DNA from 3 places in the Aestuariimicrobium sp. G57 genome. Region 3 is predicted to be linked to each of the others. Evidence: predicted binding sites of a transcription regulator. Region 3 holds the regulator's gene; each other region holds the start of a gene.
The links. The regulator LexA, encoded in region 3, represses DNA repair genes until DNA is damaged. The targets are predictions, from matches to a motif close to TCGAACANNTGTTCGA.

Region 1 (4,967 bases), on a different contig from region 3:
CGGACTTGCCGGACGCAGTGATCGCCGCGCGCTGCAGCCCGTTGCTGAGTTTGGCCACCTGGACGGGGTCCATGGTGGTGCCGGTGGGGCCGTAGGAGTCGGTCCAGGCGAAGTAGATGACGCCGCCCAGGTGCAGCTTCGAGACGACGTCCGAGGGCTTCTCGTAGCCGTACTGCGGCAGGTTGCGCCTGTCGGGGCCGTCAGCGGTCGAGCCGTAGACCTCCTGGATGAAGAGCTGGCCGATCTTCTGGTCCTCGGTCATGCGTCCGATGGCGGACTTGACCCAGGGGGTTTCGTTCTTCTTGGGCGATGCGCTCGCGTAGTTCGAGCAGGCTGCTGCGCCAGCCACCCCGGCCGTGGCGGCCAGGAAGATGCGGCGGCTGAGGGATGAATCGAGGAAAGCCACGATGCCTCATTTCGATTGCCGGGGGGTCGACGTCGACCCCCAGTTGATGCGGTGTCGTGAGGCTAGGCGTGGAGGTGCAGGGTGTGCACGGATTGAGCGAAATCCTTTTCTCTGATACTTGTTTTGTAACGATGTGTTTGGTAGTGGGGGCAGGAATCACTGCACCTTGAGCGCTCTCAGCAGTTGTTCAGGGTCGGTGAGCGATCGCACGCGGTGCGTGCGCAGTTCCGTGGGATGCGCTGCCCCGGGTACCCTCGTGTGCATGCAGCACGACTCCAGCGGGTCGGATCCCACCCCCCGCGCCGAGCCCCCTCGCGCCGATGCCTCCGCCTCTGATGCGTCTGTGCCTGCCTCGTCCGTCGCGGCACCGCGACAGAAGGAGTGGTGGGAGGAAGAGGGCATGCCCTGGAAGCAGAAGCCCGGCCGTGAGGACTACTGGTGCATGGGCTGGATCGCCTTCATGGGCTTGTTCGGGCTGGCCATGCTGCCCCTGCGCGGGTGGCTGCTGGGGCTCAACCCGCAACTGCTGCTCGGCATCACGGGGTCGCGCAGCGGCGCCGCAGCCGTGGGGGCCCTGGCGTCGCAGGGTCTGGCGCCGCACTGGGTTTGGTACCTGTTGGCCGGCACCATCATGTCGATCAAGTTTGACTGGGTGTTCTGGTGGGCGGGCAAGCTCTGGGGCCGCGGCATGATCGAGGTCTGGGCCGGTCGGTCCGAGCGTGCCGCCAAGAGCTATGGACGAGCAGAACGCTGGGCCCAGAAATTGGGCTGGCTGGGCATGTTCATCGCCTATGTGCCGATCCCCCTGCCGCTGATGCAGGTGATCTTCGTGATGTTCGGCGCCTCGAAGATGAGCCTCAAGCGCTTCGTCGTGCTCGATTTCCTGGCCAGCACGACCTGGTTGCTCTTCTACATCGGGCTGGGCTGGATGATCGGTGAGCCGGCGGTGAAACTGCTGCAGGAGTATGCCAAGTACGCCAACTACGTGGCGATCGCGCTGGTGGTCTTCGTCATGGGCACGGTGATGTTCGGCCAGAAGAAGAGGCCACAGGCGCCGGTGGCCTGAGGGGCCACCGACGCCTGGGGTGCAGCGCTCAGGCCAGCGAGATCTTCTGGCCCTTGTCGAACAGGCCGCCCTTGACCTGGGCCTGAACCGGCTTCGCATCAGTCGGGATGTCGAACCACACCTTGCCCTTGATGGTGTTGCCCGGGTTGATCTCTTCGAAGGCAATGGCGCCGTCGACGAACAGGATGTCATCCGAAGGGGAGTATTCGACGTCGCTGCCGTCGAGCAGCTTGATGTCGTCGTCGGTGAACCACGTGGCCTTCTTGCCGACATTCTTGACGACGACGTCGACCACACAGAACTTGCCCTGGGGCTTGAGGGTGCCGGTGAGGTCGGTGACCGTCACGCCGCACTTGAAGTTGGACAGTGTGTACTGCAGGTCTCCCGACGTAACGGCAACACCGAGCTTGTTCTCGGCGGGCTTGGTTTCGGCGGGCTTGGTTTCGGCTGCCTTGGTTTCGGCGGGCTTGGTTTCGGCTGCCTTGGTTTCGGCTGCCTTGGTCTCGGCTGCCTTGGTCTCGGCCGTCGACGCGGCGGTCGAAGCGGGGGCGGCCGTGCTGGCGTCGTCCCCGCCGCCGCTGATCATGCCCCACAGCACGAGGACCGCCACGATGCCGCCGACGATGGCCAGGCCCTTGCGGGACTTCTTCTTGGGCGGCTGGGGCGCCGCCTGCAGGAACTGCGGCTGCTGGGGGTACTGCTGACCGGGCTGCTGCTGGCCGGGCTGGGGGCCGTACTGCTGACCCGGCTGGGGGCGGAACTGCTGACCGGGCTGGCCCGGGAAGGGGGTGCCGCTCTGGGGCGACATGGGGAACTGGTTGCCGCCCTGGGGCGGCGTGGGAGCGCCATTGTTGGCCATCGGGATTTCCTTTGCTGGAACCGGAGTGGATCGCGGGCGACAGCTGGCTCCTGGCCTTCTGGAAGGCCGGAAGTCGACCCTGCTGCGTCCGTGATTTCAAGGTAGGGAGGGGGTCTGACAAAAAGTTCTGCACAGCTTCGTCGTGGGGCTTTTGTGGGGCTCGATGGGCGTCTATGAGTGGAACACGAGTTCGAATCAGCGGTGTTTCGACGTGGTTGGGGTGGGGGTTGGTTGTGGAGCGTGAAGATGTCGACGAGTCGGTGAAGCGGGCGATGGTGGTTGGTTTGCGTGAGGCTCATGTGGCGCAGTGGAGGGCTGAGGCGGAGTCGTTCCGGTTGATGACTGAGGTGGCGGGGTTGTATTTCGTGGTGCCCGGTGGTGGGTCGGGGTCGGTGCTGGCTGGGGAGCGTCTGGAGGCGTTGGGTGGTGAGGGGGTACCGCTGGTGGGGGAGTTCTGTGTGGTTGAGGTGGCGCCGGTGCTGGGGTTGACCACGGATTATGTGCGGGCGACGAAGGCGTCGGCGCTTGATCTGCGTTACCGGTTGCCGCGGACGTATGAGTTGGTGATGGCGGGTCGGTTGCGGGTGTGGCAGGGCCGGGCGGCGGCGTCGATCACCCACCAGCTGTCGCGGGCGGTGTGTGCCCGGGTGGATGAGGAGTTGTCGGCGTTGGTGGGGTCGATGCCGTGGTCGCGGTTGGAGAAGGGGCTGCGGGCGCGGGTGATGGAGCTGGACCCCGGGGCTGCGCAGCAGGGGCGTGGGGCTGCGCGTCGGGGGCGTCGGGTGGAGTTCGGCCAGTCGGGGGACGGCATCACTGATGTGGTGGGGTTCCTGGATGCGGGTGATGCGGTGTTCCTGAATGCGCAGTTGTCGCGGATTGCGGGGATCCTGCGCGAGGGTGGGAGTGCCGAGAGTCTGGAGGTGCGGCGGGCGGTGGCGTTGGGGGTGTTGGCCTCGCCGGCGCGGGCGTTGCAGTTGTTGCAGGCCTCCCTGACCGAGGAGTTGCCGGAGGGTCTTGACCCCGAGTGCCCGGCGCGCGGGCAGCGGGGGCATGTGTGTGGGCAGGTGGCGGTGGACCCGGACCGGTTGTTGCCGAAGGTTGACCTGGTCGTCCATCTCACTGATGCGACGTTGGCGTCGGGTGAGGGTTGGCGCGGTGTGTGACGTCGGGGCCGGGGCGGTTGGTGGCGGGTCCGTTGTTGGCGGGGTGGGTGAAGGACCTGGTGGGGCATGCGCGGGTGGTGGTGCGTCCGGTGTTGGACCCGGATGGGGTGGCACCGGTGGATTCGTACGAGGTTCCGGCGAGCATGCGGCGGGTGGTGGGCTTGCGGAGCCCGGTTGAGGTGTTCCCGTTCGCGAAGCGGGTGAGTTTCGGGTTGGACCTGGACCATACGAGGCCGTGGGAGTCGTCGAGGCGGGCGTAGGTCGACCAGCAGGGTTCCCCGGTCGGTGCCGGTGAGGGTGTGGTGGGGCAGCCGTTGACCAGGACCGACAATTTGGGGCCGTTGTCGCGGCGGGTGAATCGGGCGAAAACCCATGGCGGGTGGCGGTTGACCCAGCCCGCGTCGGGGGTGTTCTTGTGGACCTCGCCGTTGGGGTTCGGCTACCTGGTCACCCCGAGCCAGTCCTGGATGATCACTGACCCGACCGGCCGGATCCTGCCGAAACACGGCACCGCTGCAGTACCCCAGATCGCCTGACCAGCAGGGCCCTGGTTCTTGTCGTGACCCGCCAGCATGGGTGCTGGCGGGCCATCGGCATGCCCCGGGGCGGTCCAGGCAGGGTAGTTGTCCACAGATCGTGGAATCGGGCTTTCGGGTGGCCCTTGGGTGGGTGATGATGGCGCCGTGTCCAGACGCCTGCGCCGCGCCCCCCTCGTCCCCCTCGGCATCGTTGTTGCCGGTGCTGTGCTGCTCGCGGGGTGCCAACCCAGCGGCGGCAGCACCTCGCCGATGCCGACGGTCTCGCCGATCCTGCAGACGACCCGCAGCAGCCCCAGCCGCACACCGACCGCGCCAAGCAGCTCGGCTGCCACCACCCCGACCCCGACGCCGACGTGGGTGGTGTCGGTGAAGCCGACCACCCCCGAACAGACCGCGGCGCTGACTGCTGAGGCCGACCGGGTGTTCCGGGAGTACATGAAGCTGCGGTACTCCTACGAGGCCAAGGGCGGCGTCGCCGGACCACTGCCCGATCCACTCAAGAAGTACCTCACGGGCAACGCCGCGGGCTTTGTCGAACAGATCCTGCAAGACCAGCATCAAGCAGGTGCGACGTACGAGAACGCCGATCGGGTGACCTTTGTGCTCGTGAAGTCTCAACCCCCGACCCTGAACGGTGCGGCGCTGATCTCCGTCGAGTTCTGTGAGGATGCCCGGGCGGTGACGGTGGTGGAGCGTGACGGGAAGCGGTTCTCGGCGGGGTTCATCGCGCATCATGCGGAGTTCGCGTGGGCACAGGGGGCACTGAGAATCTCGGACTTCGATGCAAGTGAGGCGAAATCATGCGTCGGCTGATTGCGGTGCTCGTGGCCTCTGTCCTGGTGGCGGGGGCGGGACATGCCGTGTTCATTCCGCAGGCGGCTGCAGAGCAGGGTTGTCGCTTGGTCAAGACACTTCGTCGAGTTCTGCTCGTCTG
Region 2 (4,967 bases), 300 kb from region 3:
CGTCGACTGCGGCCACGACCTCGTCCCCGACCACCAGGTCGCCGGTCGCCTCGACCGAGTGGACGACAAGACCGGGCACAGGGCGCTGCACATCGATGACATCGAGCTCGAAGCCATGCGCGCGCAGCACACCCAGGTCGGCGTCCTGGCCACCGGCCTCGGCATAGAACGGCGTCTCTTCGAGCACGACCTCGACGACCGAGCCCGCGGGGGCATGGTCGACCAACTGGCCGTCGTGGATGATGCCACGCACCCGGGTGGGCACGGTCAGCTCGGTGTAGCCCAGGAACGGGGTCTCGCCCTTGTCACGCAGCGAACGGAAGACCTCGGTGCTCGCACCGCCGGTCTTCTTCGCCTTGGCATCGGCCTTCGCACGGGCGCGCTGCTCGTTCATGAGCTCGACGAACTTTTCGCGGTCCACCTTGAGGCCCTGTTCCTCGGCCATCTCGAGGGTGAGGTCGATCGGGAAGCCATAGGTGTCGTGCAGCTGGAACGCCTGCTCACCACTGAGGGTCGAGGAGTGCTGGGCGCGCACCTGACTGACCGCGGTGTCGAACAGCTGGCTGCCCTGGGTCAGGGTACGGCGGAAGGTCTCCTCCTCGGCGGTGGCCGCCGAGAGCACGCGGTCCCACTGCGTGTCGATGTCGGGGTAGGACTCGTGCATCAGGTTCTTGCTGATGGTGAGCAGTTCGCCAATCACCGGGTCATGCACGCTGAGCAACCGCATGGCGCGGATGCTGCGGCGCAGCAGGCGCCGCAACACGTAGCCACGCGCCTCGTTGCCGGGGTTCACGCCGTCCGTCATCAGCATCAACGAGCTGCGCACGTGGTCGCCGACCACGCGCAGGCGCACGTCGTCGGTCTCGTCGGCGCCGTACTTCTTGCCGGCCAGCTCACTCGCCCGTGCGATGACGGGGAAGACCTGGTCGGTCTCGTACATGTTGTTGACGCCCTGCAGCAGGTAGGCGACGCGTTCGAGGCCCATGCCCGTGTCGATGTTCTTCGCCGGCAGCGGGCGCAGCACGTCGAAGTCGTCCTTCGCGCGCACTGCGGACAGTTCCTCGGTCTGGAAGACGAGGTTCCAGATTTCGAGGAAGCGGTCCTCGTCGGCCTCGGGGCCGCCGTCGGCGCCGTACTGGGGGCCGCGGTCGACGTAGATCTCGGAGCATGGACCACCGGGGCCGGGGATGCCCATGTTCCAGTAGTTGTCCTTGAGACCGCGTTCCTGGATGTGCTCGCGCGGCACGCCGACCTTCTGCCACAGGTCGATGGTCTCCTGGTCGCCGTACAGCGCGGTCACCCAGATCTTGTCGGGATCGAAGCCGTAGCCGCCGTTGTGCTGCTCGGTGGTGATCAGCTCCCAGGCGTACTCGATCGCCTCGGCCTTGAAGTAGTCACCGAACGCGAAGTTGCCATTCATCTGGAAGAACGTGCCGTGGCGGGTGGTCTTGCCCACCTCGTCGATGTCGAGGGTGCGCACGCACTTCTGCACGCTGGCAGCCCGCTTGAACGGGGCTGCCTCTTCACCGGTGTAGTAGGCCTTGAACGGCACCATGCCTGCGTTGACGAACAGCAGGGTGGGGTCGTTGTACAACAGCGACGTGCTGGGCACGATCGTGTGGTCCTTGGACGCGAAGTAGTCCAGGAAGCGACGTCCGACGTCGGCGGCCTTCATGGTGATCCTCTGGGTTGCGTGCGGTCGACCGGCGCCGGCGGGCGCTGGCCTCGGACAAGCTTAGACGTATGGCTGTCGTGGGACACGTGTGTTCCGCTGAGGGCGGGGTTCCTGCACGGGCACCAGGCCGGAAATAGTTGTCCACAGATCTTGCGCGGGGGTTGTGTGGGGGGCCCGGGCTTGAGAGAATAGAACAACAGTTCGACACGAGGTGGTGTCGGGTGGTGTTTCTGTCCAGTCGAGATGAAGGGGCGAGGTGGTCCGGATGGGATCCAGCGCCGTAGTAGAAGACCGATTCAGACCCGCAAGACCAAGATCGAAACCGAGGCCGCCGATCGACCGGCGACCCTCCGAGCAGCGGTTCGCGAAGAGCGAGATCAGCGCTGACGGGGCACGGGCGAAGCTGGTCGCCTTGAATGATGCGTTCCTCGCCAAATGCCGGGCGGAGGCCGAGGAGTTCCGGCTCTATGCCGAGTTCGCCGACCAATACCGGTTCGTGCCCGAAGAGAGCCCGGTGCTGGCCGGTACCGAGCGGTTGGTGCAGTGGGGCGGCGACGGCACCCCGGGGGTGGCGGAGTTCTGCACCCTCGAGTTGGCGGCGGCGCTGCGGCAGTCCGAAGAAGCGGTCCGCATCCACATCGCGCACGCGTTGGCGGTCAGGCACCGGTTGCCGAACACGTGGGGCGTGCTGATGGACGGCCGGCTGCGGGTCTGGCAGGCCACCGAACTCGCCAGCGCCACCTGGGAACTGTCGTACGAGCAGGCGATCGAGCTGGACCGGGACCTGCCCCACTGGCTCAACACCATGGCGTTCGGCCGGGTACTGGAGTTCATCAAAGCCTGCGTGAAAGAACTGCTCCACGACCCTGATGCCGAACCCATCGACCCCGCGTTGGCCAGGCGCAGGGTGGAGATCAACACCCGCGGCGTCGACGGCTCCGGGGCCGGGGTCGCCGACGTGTCCGCCACGATTGATACTGCGGATGCGATCTTCCTCGACGCGCAACTGAACCGGCTCGCCGAAATCCTCGCCCACGGCGGCAACCGCGAGTCGCAGCAGGTCCGCCGCGCCCAGGCGTTGGGGCTGTTGGCCTCACCGGCGCGGGCGTTGCAGCTGCTGCAGGCCGCGCTCACCGATGAGCTGCCCGGCGAGGACGAGGGTTTCGATGCCCGCTGCCCTGCGCAGGGCCAGCGGGGGCACACCTGCGGTGCGGTCACTGTTGACCCCGACGCATTGCTGCCCCGCACGGAACTGGTCGTGCATCTGACCGACACCACCCTGCGCAGCGGTGAAGGGCTGGTGAAGGTCGAGAAGGCCGGGTCCTTGTTGGCGGGGTGGGTGAAACACCTCACCGGGAACACCCGCATCAGCGTCCGGCCCGTGCTGAACCCGGAAGAGCTCGCACCGACCGACGCCTACCACGTGCCGGCCCGGATGCGGGAATGGATCACCCTGCGCAACCCCCACGAAGCCTTCCCCTACTCCAAGAAACCATCCCGCGGGCTCGACCTCGACCACACCATCCCCTGGCGACCCACAATGTGCGGGGAGCAACCGATGACCAGGCCCGACAACCTCGCCCCACTCTCCCGCAAAGTCCACCGCGCCAAAACCCACGGCGGCTGGCGCCTGTCCCAGCCCTCACCCGGCACCTACCTCTGGAAATCACCACTCGGCTTCGGCTACCTCGTCACACCCAGCCACACCTGGCTCATCCAGGACCCCACCGGACAGATCCTGGCCGCCGCCTGACACCCACCCCCGCCGCACCCGCCGCACCCCGGCGGGCCACCGGCATGCCCGCGCGCGGGTTCAGTTCATTCAGCTCACGTCCCCGACAACTCCCACCACGCCGGCATCGCGGCCATGGCCACGACGAGCGCGATCGAGACGATGATGAGGGCTGGAGCAAGAATCTGAATGAACATGCATCAAGCATGCGAAATGTGGGCTGACCAGCACATCCACCAGCGGTCCCCACCCCGGGTCACCCGCTCACACCCCCGGACGACCCGACCCTGAGCCCTACCCCAAGGGTTCCACCGGCTGGCGCAGGATCGTCCGCAACTTCGCCGGGTCAGTGCGCCGGGTATCGGACAGGTAGACCTCGTGATGGCGATGCATGGCACTGGGCTCCTGCGCGCATCCGTCACCCACGCCGGCTGGGCGATCATCATGCGCCAGTGCCACGCATCCTTGTCGCGGGAGGTGACAGCCTCCGACCAACGAGTGGGAACTACTTCTTTTCCATGCCCAGCTCGGTGCGCAGTTCGTCCTCGCGCTCGGTCATCGAGTGCTGCACGGTGGTGATGAACTCCCCCACCTGGTCGATGAGCTCGCTGAACCTCTGCGACGCCGAATCCTGCAGGTGCTGCGGCGTCGCCTTCTTGGCGAGCTCGCGCCCCTTCACGACCACGAACACGGTCACGCCCACTCCCAGGGCGAAGAACACGAAGCGTCCCATGTCACTTCACCCGCTTCGCGGGCTTGGCGGCCGAGCGGCCCTTGATGGCATTGCGCACGCCGTAGCTGAACGCCGCGGTCTTGACCAGGGGGCCGCCGAGAGTGGCAGCGAACAGCTGGCTCATCTGCGAGGCCTGCTCAGCGACGACGGTGGCGTTGGCCGACACCTTCGCGACGTCCTCGGTGACGACGGCCAGCTTGGCGATCTCGTTGTTGGCCTCGGTCACCGTGCCGCGCAGTTCGACCAGGATCGGCACCGAGTTGTGGCCGATGTCGCGCACCAGCAGCCGGGTCTCCTCGAGGACGCGCCCCAGCTTCAGCAGGGGGACGGCCAGGAAGGCGACCAGGGCAACAACGGCGATCGCGGCAATCAGTGCGGCGATGCTTCCGAGGGACATGACGGTCTCGCTTTCATCGGGCGGGGGTCGTTCGCGTTCACTCTAGTGGTCACGGCCCAGCAGGTCGTCCAACTGGGCCACGAGGTCGACGAGTGCGGCCTCGTTGCCGTGGCCGGTGGGCCGGTAATAGACGGTGCCGTCGAGTTCGTCGGGCAGGTACTGCTGGCGGGCGACCGCGTGCGGCTCGTCGTGGGCGTACTTGTAGCCCTTGCCGTGGCCGAGCTTCTCGGCACCCGCGTAGTGGGCGTCGCGCAGGTGGGGTGGCACCTGCCCGATGCGGCCGGCGCGCACATCGGCGATGGCTGCGTCGATGGCCACATAGACCGCATTCGACTTCGGCGCGAGCGCCGCGGCGACGGTGGCCTGGGCAAGGTTGAGCCTGGCCTCGGGCATGCCGATCAGCTGCACAGCCTGGGCGGCCGCCACGCAG
Region 3 (4,967 bases):
GACCAGTGGGGCCAGTCGCAGCAGTCGGCCGGCAACACCTGGGACCAGGGCCAGCAGCAGCCCGGCGCCGACCAGTGGGGCCAGTCGCAGCAGTCGGCCGGCAACACCTGGGACCAGGGCCAGCAGCAGCCCGGCGCCGACCAGTGGAACCAGCAGCATCCCGGCGCCGACCAGTGGAACCAGCAGCAGGCCGCTGGTTGGGACCAGGGAGCCGCGCAGCAGCCCTACGGTGCAGCCCCCGGCTACGGTGCCACACCCGGCTATGGCGTCCAGGCTGCTCCGGGCGCCAAGGTGCATCCGATGCTGGGCATTCCGCTCGCAGACTGGGGCAAGCGCGCCCTCGGTGGCTTGCTCGACTTCGTGCTGCCCGGCTTCATCGCCGGCATCATCCTGAGCCTGATCTTCGCCCCCGAAGTCACCTCGACCAGCGGTGGGGTGAGCGTCACCCAGACCAACAACTGGCCGAACATCATCTTCAGCCTGCTGCTGTACCTTGCCCTTGCCTTCGTCAGCCAGCACACCGGCCAGAGCTGGGGCCGCAAGATCGCCAAGACCCAGTTGGTCGGCGAGGACGGTCGTCCGATCGGTCTGGCCAAGAGCTTCATCCGTTACCTGCTGCACTATGTTGACTCGTTCATCTGCCTCATCGGTTGGCTCTTCCCGCTGTGGGATTCGAAGCGCCAGACGATCGCCGACAAGATCATGAAGACCTACGTGATCGACGTCAGCCAGACTGGTCCGGTCAACGTCGCCCAGCAGTGATGAGCTGAGCACGGTCCACCTCCTCGAGGGCCACCTTGCGCACAGGGCCCCAGCCATTCGGCTGGGGCCCTGTTCACATTCGGCTGTGCCTGCTCAGTGCCTGCTCAGCGCGACGCAACGACAGCCACGTCATCGCCAGCAGCGCCATCGGGTGCGCTGACTGTCCACAAGCCCTGGACGACCACCACCACGCCCACCACGAAGACCAACGCGAATGCCACCATGATCGCCAGCAATGCCCGATCACCCAGGCCGGGGTTGCTCGACCGTCGCGCACCCCGTGCCGGGGCGAGCGCCGAAGACACAGTGCATGCGGCCCCATGGGGCCGACCCGCATCGCGACGCTGCCGCGCCGGTGCAACAGGCTGCACAGGTAGCGGTTGGCGGGTGGCCCGCGCGCGCGGGCGACGTCCATCTTGGACGCGGACCGATGAGTTGAGGGTGACAGCGCTCATGTGGATTCTCCTCTGGTGGCCGTGCACACATCCTGCGCAACGGGTGTGGAACTTCGGGGAACAGCTGCGAGCTTCGAACACCTGTTCGAGATGGACTCTAGCGGCTGACGGCTCGCGATTCAAACACTTGTTCCAAACAAACGTTCGACTCACGTTCGCCGACCACCAGCGCCACGCACGAACAGTTGATCACCCGCCTCTGACAAAATCTCCAGCGCACGTCCCCGGCCGCGCTCACCCATGCCGCCCGTAGCCCAAAGTCGGCACGGCGTCGCCCGCGACACGCCAGTTCGAACAGGTGTTTGAATCACGTCATGGATGGCAGTAAGCTGGGTGCATGGTTGCCGATGAATCCCCCCGACGCGCTCAGGCCCCGGCCCCCCAGGCTCCTCGCCGCGCCCGCCGCGGTCCGGGGCGACCCACCAATGCCGAGGTCGCCGCAGAGCTCGGCACCATCACCTCCCTGCCCGATGGGCCGGCCGATGCCGACGGCCTGACGCCGCGACAGCGCCGAATCCTCGAAGTCATCCGCGATGCGGTGGCCGCACACGGCTACCCGCCGAGCATTCGTGAGATGGGCGAGGCCGTCGGTCTCGCGAGCCCCAGCAGCGTCTCGCACCAGCTCAAAACGCTTGAGACCAAGGGCTTCCTGCGTCGGGACCCGAAACGCCCCCGCGCGCTCGAGGTGCAGCTCCCCCCGTCCCTGGCCCTCACCGCAGCGCCACCCCGCCCCCACCCGATCGCCGCAAAGGCCGAGACGCAGCCCACCGAGGTAGAGGTCGACGAGACCGGCGTCAACGACGCGAACCCAGTCGGTGTGGCGGTCCCCATGGTCGGCCGAATCGCCGCCGGCGGGCCGATCCTCGCCGAAGAACGGGTCGAGGACGTGTTCGCCCTGCCGCGCCAGTTGGTGGGCGACGGTGTGCACTTCATGCTCGAGGTCAAGGGTGATTCCATGATCGACGCGGCCATCTGCGACGGCGACTGGGTGGTGGTGCGCCAGCAGGACACTGCCGTCAATGGGGACATCGTCGCGGCCCTGCTCGACAACGAGGCCACGGTGAAGACCTTCAAGCGCAAAGACGGTCAGGTCTGGTTACTGCCTCACAACAAGGACTACGAGCCCATCAACGGCAACTACGCCTCGATCATGGGCAAGGTCGTCGCGGTGCTGCGCAAGGTCTGAGGGCCGCGCGGCCTCAGTCGCGCGCCTGCTGCAGGCGACGCAGCGCCTGCACGGCCATCTCACGATCGGTGGTCATCCAGTATTCCGGCAGGGACGTGCGCAGGAACCCGCCGTAGCGGGCCGTCACCAGCCGTGGGTCGAGCACCGCGACGACGCCACGGTCGGTCGAGCGCCGGATGAGGCGCCCGCTGCCCTGGGCCAGCAGCAACGCGGCATGGGCGGCAGCCACCGACATGAAGCCGTTGCCGCCAGCCTCGGTGACGGCCTGCTGACGTGCCTGCATGAGCGGGTCGTCCGGGCGGGGAAAGGGGATCTTGTCGATGATGACGAGTTCACACGTCTCACCGGGCACGTCGATCCCCTGCCACAGCGACAGCGTGCCGAACAGGCTCACCGAGGGATCGGCGATGAACCTGCTCGTCAGGTCGCTCAGCTGCGACTCGCCCTGGCACAGGATGGTCATGTTCGGCAGTTGGGCACGCACATGTTTGGCCGCTTCGGTGGCATTTCGCTGTGAGGCAAACAGCCCGAGCGTGCGACCACCCGCCGCCCAGACGAGCTCCGCAATCTCTGCGAGCAGTTCGGGTGCCATCCCGTCGCGACGCGGGTTCGGCAGCCCCGCACCGACATACAGGATGCCCTGCTTGCGGTAGTCGAACGGCGAACCGACATCGATGCCCGCCCACGCCCACGGCGCGTCGTCATCCTCCTCGTCGAGCACCACACCCGGGTCGGCCACCCGCTGCTTGCGACTGAGTCCCACGCTCGCAGCGACGTTCTCGAACTCGCCGCCCACCGTCAGCGTCGCGGACGTCAGCACCGTGGGCGTCTGGCCGAACACTTTCTCGCGCATGAGCCCCGCCACCGACAGGGGGGCCACATGCGCCCATCGACCAGCACGCTCGCGTTCAGAGACCCAGACCACATCGGTGCCCTTCAGCGCCGCCATCCGTTCGGCGATGTCGAAGATCTCCTTGACGGCCGCTGCCGCCTGGGACTTCTCGGCATCATCGCCGCGCACGGTCCGGCCCTGGTCCTGTTTGCCCGTCAGTTCACTGGTCGCCTTGCGCGCCGCGTCACGCACCTGCGCAAATGCCCTCACCAGCGGGCCATCCTCAGTGATGCGGGCGAGTTCAGCCGCCGCCAGGGTGTCCTCGAGCGCCTCGGCGGCCTCGAGCAGTTCGACGCCCGCCTCATCGGTGAGCCAACCGAGTGCGCGCCGCGCCACCCGTTCGATGATCTGCGGGCTCAACTCATCACTGGCAGCACCGGTGACCCGGGAGACCAGGTCGTGGGCCTCGTCAATGATCACTGCCCCATGCTCGGGCAGCACTGTGCCGCCGTGCATGGCATCTATGGCGAGCAGGGCATGGTTGGTCACCACGAGGTCGGCCGCCCGGGCCCGTTCGCGGGACAACTCGACGAGGCACTCGCTGCCGAAGGGGCAGCGGTTCACCCCCAGGCACTCGCGCACCGGGATGGACACCTGCGCCCAGGCCGCAGGGGTGTGGCTCGGCGCGTCATCCCGGTCGCCCAGCTGCTTGTCCTTGACCTGCGTCTCGACCCATTCGCGCAACATGACCACTTCGGCGCCCACAGCCGAGGCGCGGTCGGCGTTGCGCGTCGCGGCGGCCAGTTCGGTGCCGCCCAGCAGGGCCTCTTGCTCTTCGCCCAGGCCTTCGCGGGTGCGATAGAGGCAGGCATAGTTCGTGCGGCCCTTCAGGATCGCTGCGGTGGGCCTGAACCCCGTGACCTCTTCGACGGCATCGAGCGCGGCCGGGATGTCCTTGGTGGCCAGCTGTGCCTGCAGGGCAAGCGTGGCGGTGGCAATCACAATGGGTGCGCCACCCTCTGCCAGGTGGGTCAGCGCGGGCGTCAGATATCCCAGCGATTTGCCCGTGCCCGTGCCGGCCTGCACCAGGCTGTGCGTGCCTGTTGACAGCGTCGCCGCGATGGCATCAGCCATCTGCTGCTGGCCGGGGCGGGGCGCGCCGCCGAGGTCGGCAACGGCAGCGGCAAGAACATCCTGATGGGTGGGCACCCGGCCACTGTAGTGGTCGCCCACGAACAGCAGTCAGTTATCCACAGGGTCCGCGGCACTTCAGCCAGCAGGCTCCACCAGGAACTCGCTGAACTCTGCGGCGAGTTCTGGATGCACGTGGGCCACCAACAGGGTGCCCTCGCCCGTGTGCTCCTGCGAGACGAGGCTGCCCAGCCGATGTGCCTTGTCGACCAGGTCGCCACGCGTCCACGGCACGAGCGCGTGCACTTCGACCTCGGGCAGCGGCAGGCGGTCCTCGGTGACCTCACGCAATTGGCGAATGCCCGAGCCAGTGCGCGCCGAGACGAAGATCGCGTCCGGGAACTGCGCGCGAAGCATCGTGAGTTGCGTGGGGTCGGCGGCGTCGATCTTGTTGATGACCAATTGTTCGGGACGATCTGCAGCCCCGATGTCGCTCAACACCTGGCGCACGGCGTTGACCTGACCGACGGGATCGGGGTCGGAACCATCGACCACGTGCAACAGCAGGTCCGCCTGCACCGATTCCTCGAGGGTCGACGCA

Region 1: the regulator LexA is predicted to act here: its motif matches at 2,510-2,525, upstream of ACQCX5_RS08610 (DUF222 domain-containing protein).
Region 2: the regulator LexA is predicted to act here: its motif matches at 1,865-1,880, upstream of ACQCX5_RS01820 (DUF222 domain-containing protein).

The regions. Positions count from the first base shown of each region.
Region 1 covers NZ_JBNINW010000003.1:326,518-331,484, reverse strand. Annotated here, with positions in the region: gene ACQCX5_RS08625 (glycoside hydrolase family 3 protein) at 1-406, opposite strand, end outside; gene ACQCX5_RS08620 (DedA family protein) at 669-1,472, shown strand; gene ACQCX5_RS08615 (DUF4352 domain-containing protein) at 1,501-2,331, opposite strand; gene ACQCX5_RS08610 (DUF222 domain-containing protein) at 2,565-3,494, shown strand; gene ACQCX5_RS08605 (hypothetical protein) at 3,881-4,030, shown strand; gene ACQCX5_RS08600 (hypothetical protein) at 4,178-4,846, shown strand.
Region 2 covers NZ_JBNINW010000001.1:379,295-384,261, forward strand. Annotated here, with positions in the region: gene alaS (alanine--tRNA ligase) at 1-1,675, opposite strand, end outside; gene ACQCX5_RS01820 (DUF222 domain-containing protein) at 2,088-3,428, shown strand; gene ACQCX5_RS01825 (hypothetical protein) at 3,913-4,140, opposite strand; gene ACQCX5_RS01830 (DUF948 domain-containing protein) at 4,142-4,537, opposite strand; gene ACQCX5_RS01835 (replication-associated recombination protein A) at 4,580-4,967, opposite strand, start outside.
Region 3 covers NZ_JBNINW010000001.1:80,027-84,993, reverse strand. Annotated here, with positions in the region: gene ACQCX5_RS00405 (RDD family protein) at 1-762, shown strand, start outside; gene ACQCX5_RS00400 (hypothetical protein) at 867-1,067, opposite strand; gene lexA (transcriptional repressor LexA) at 1,555-2,403, shown strand; gene ACQCX5_RS00390 (ATP-dependent DNA helicase) at 2,417-4,369, opposite strand; gene hflX (GTPase HflX) at 4,505-4,967, opposite strand, start outside.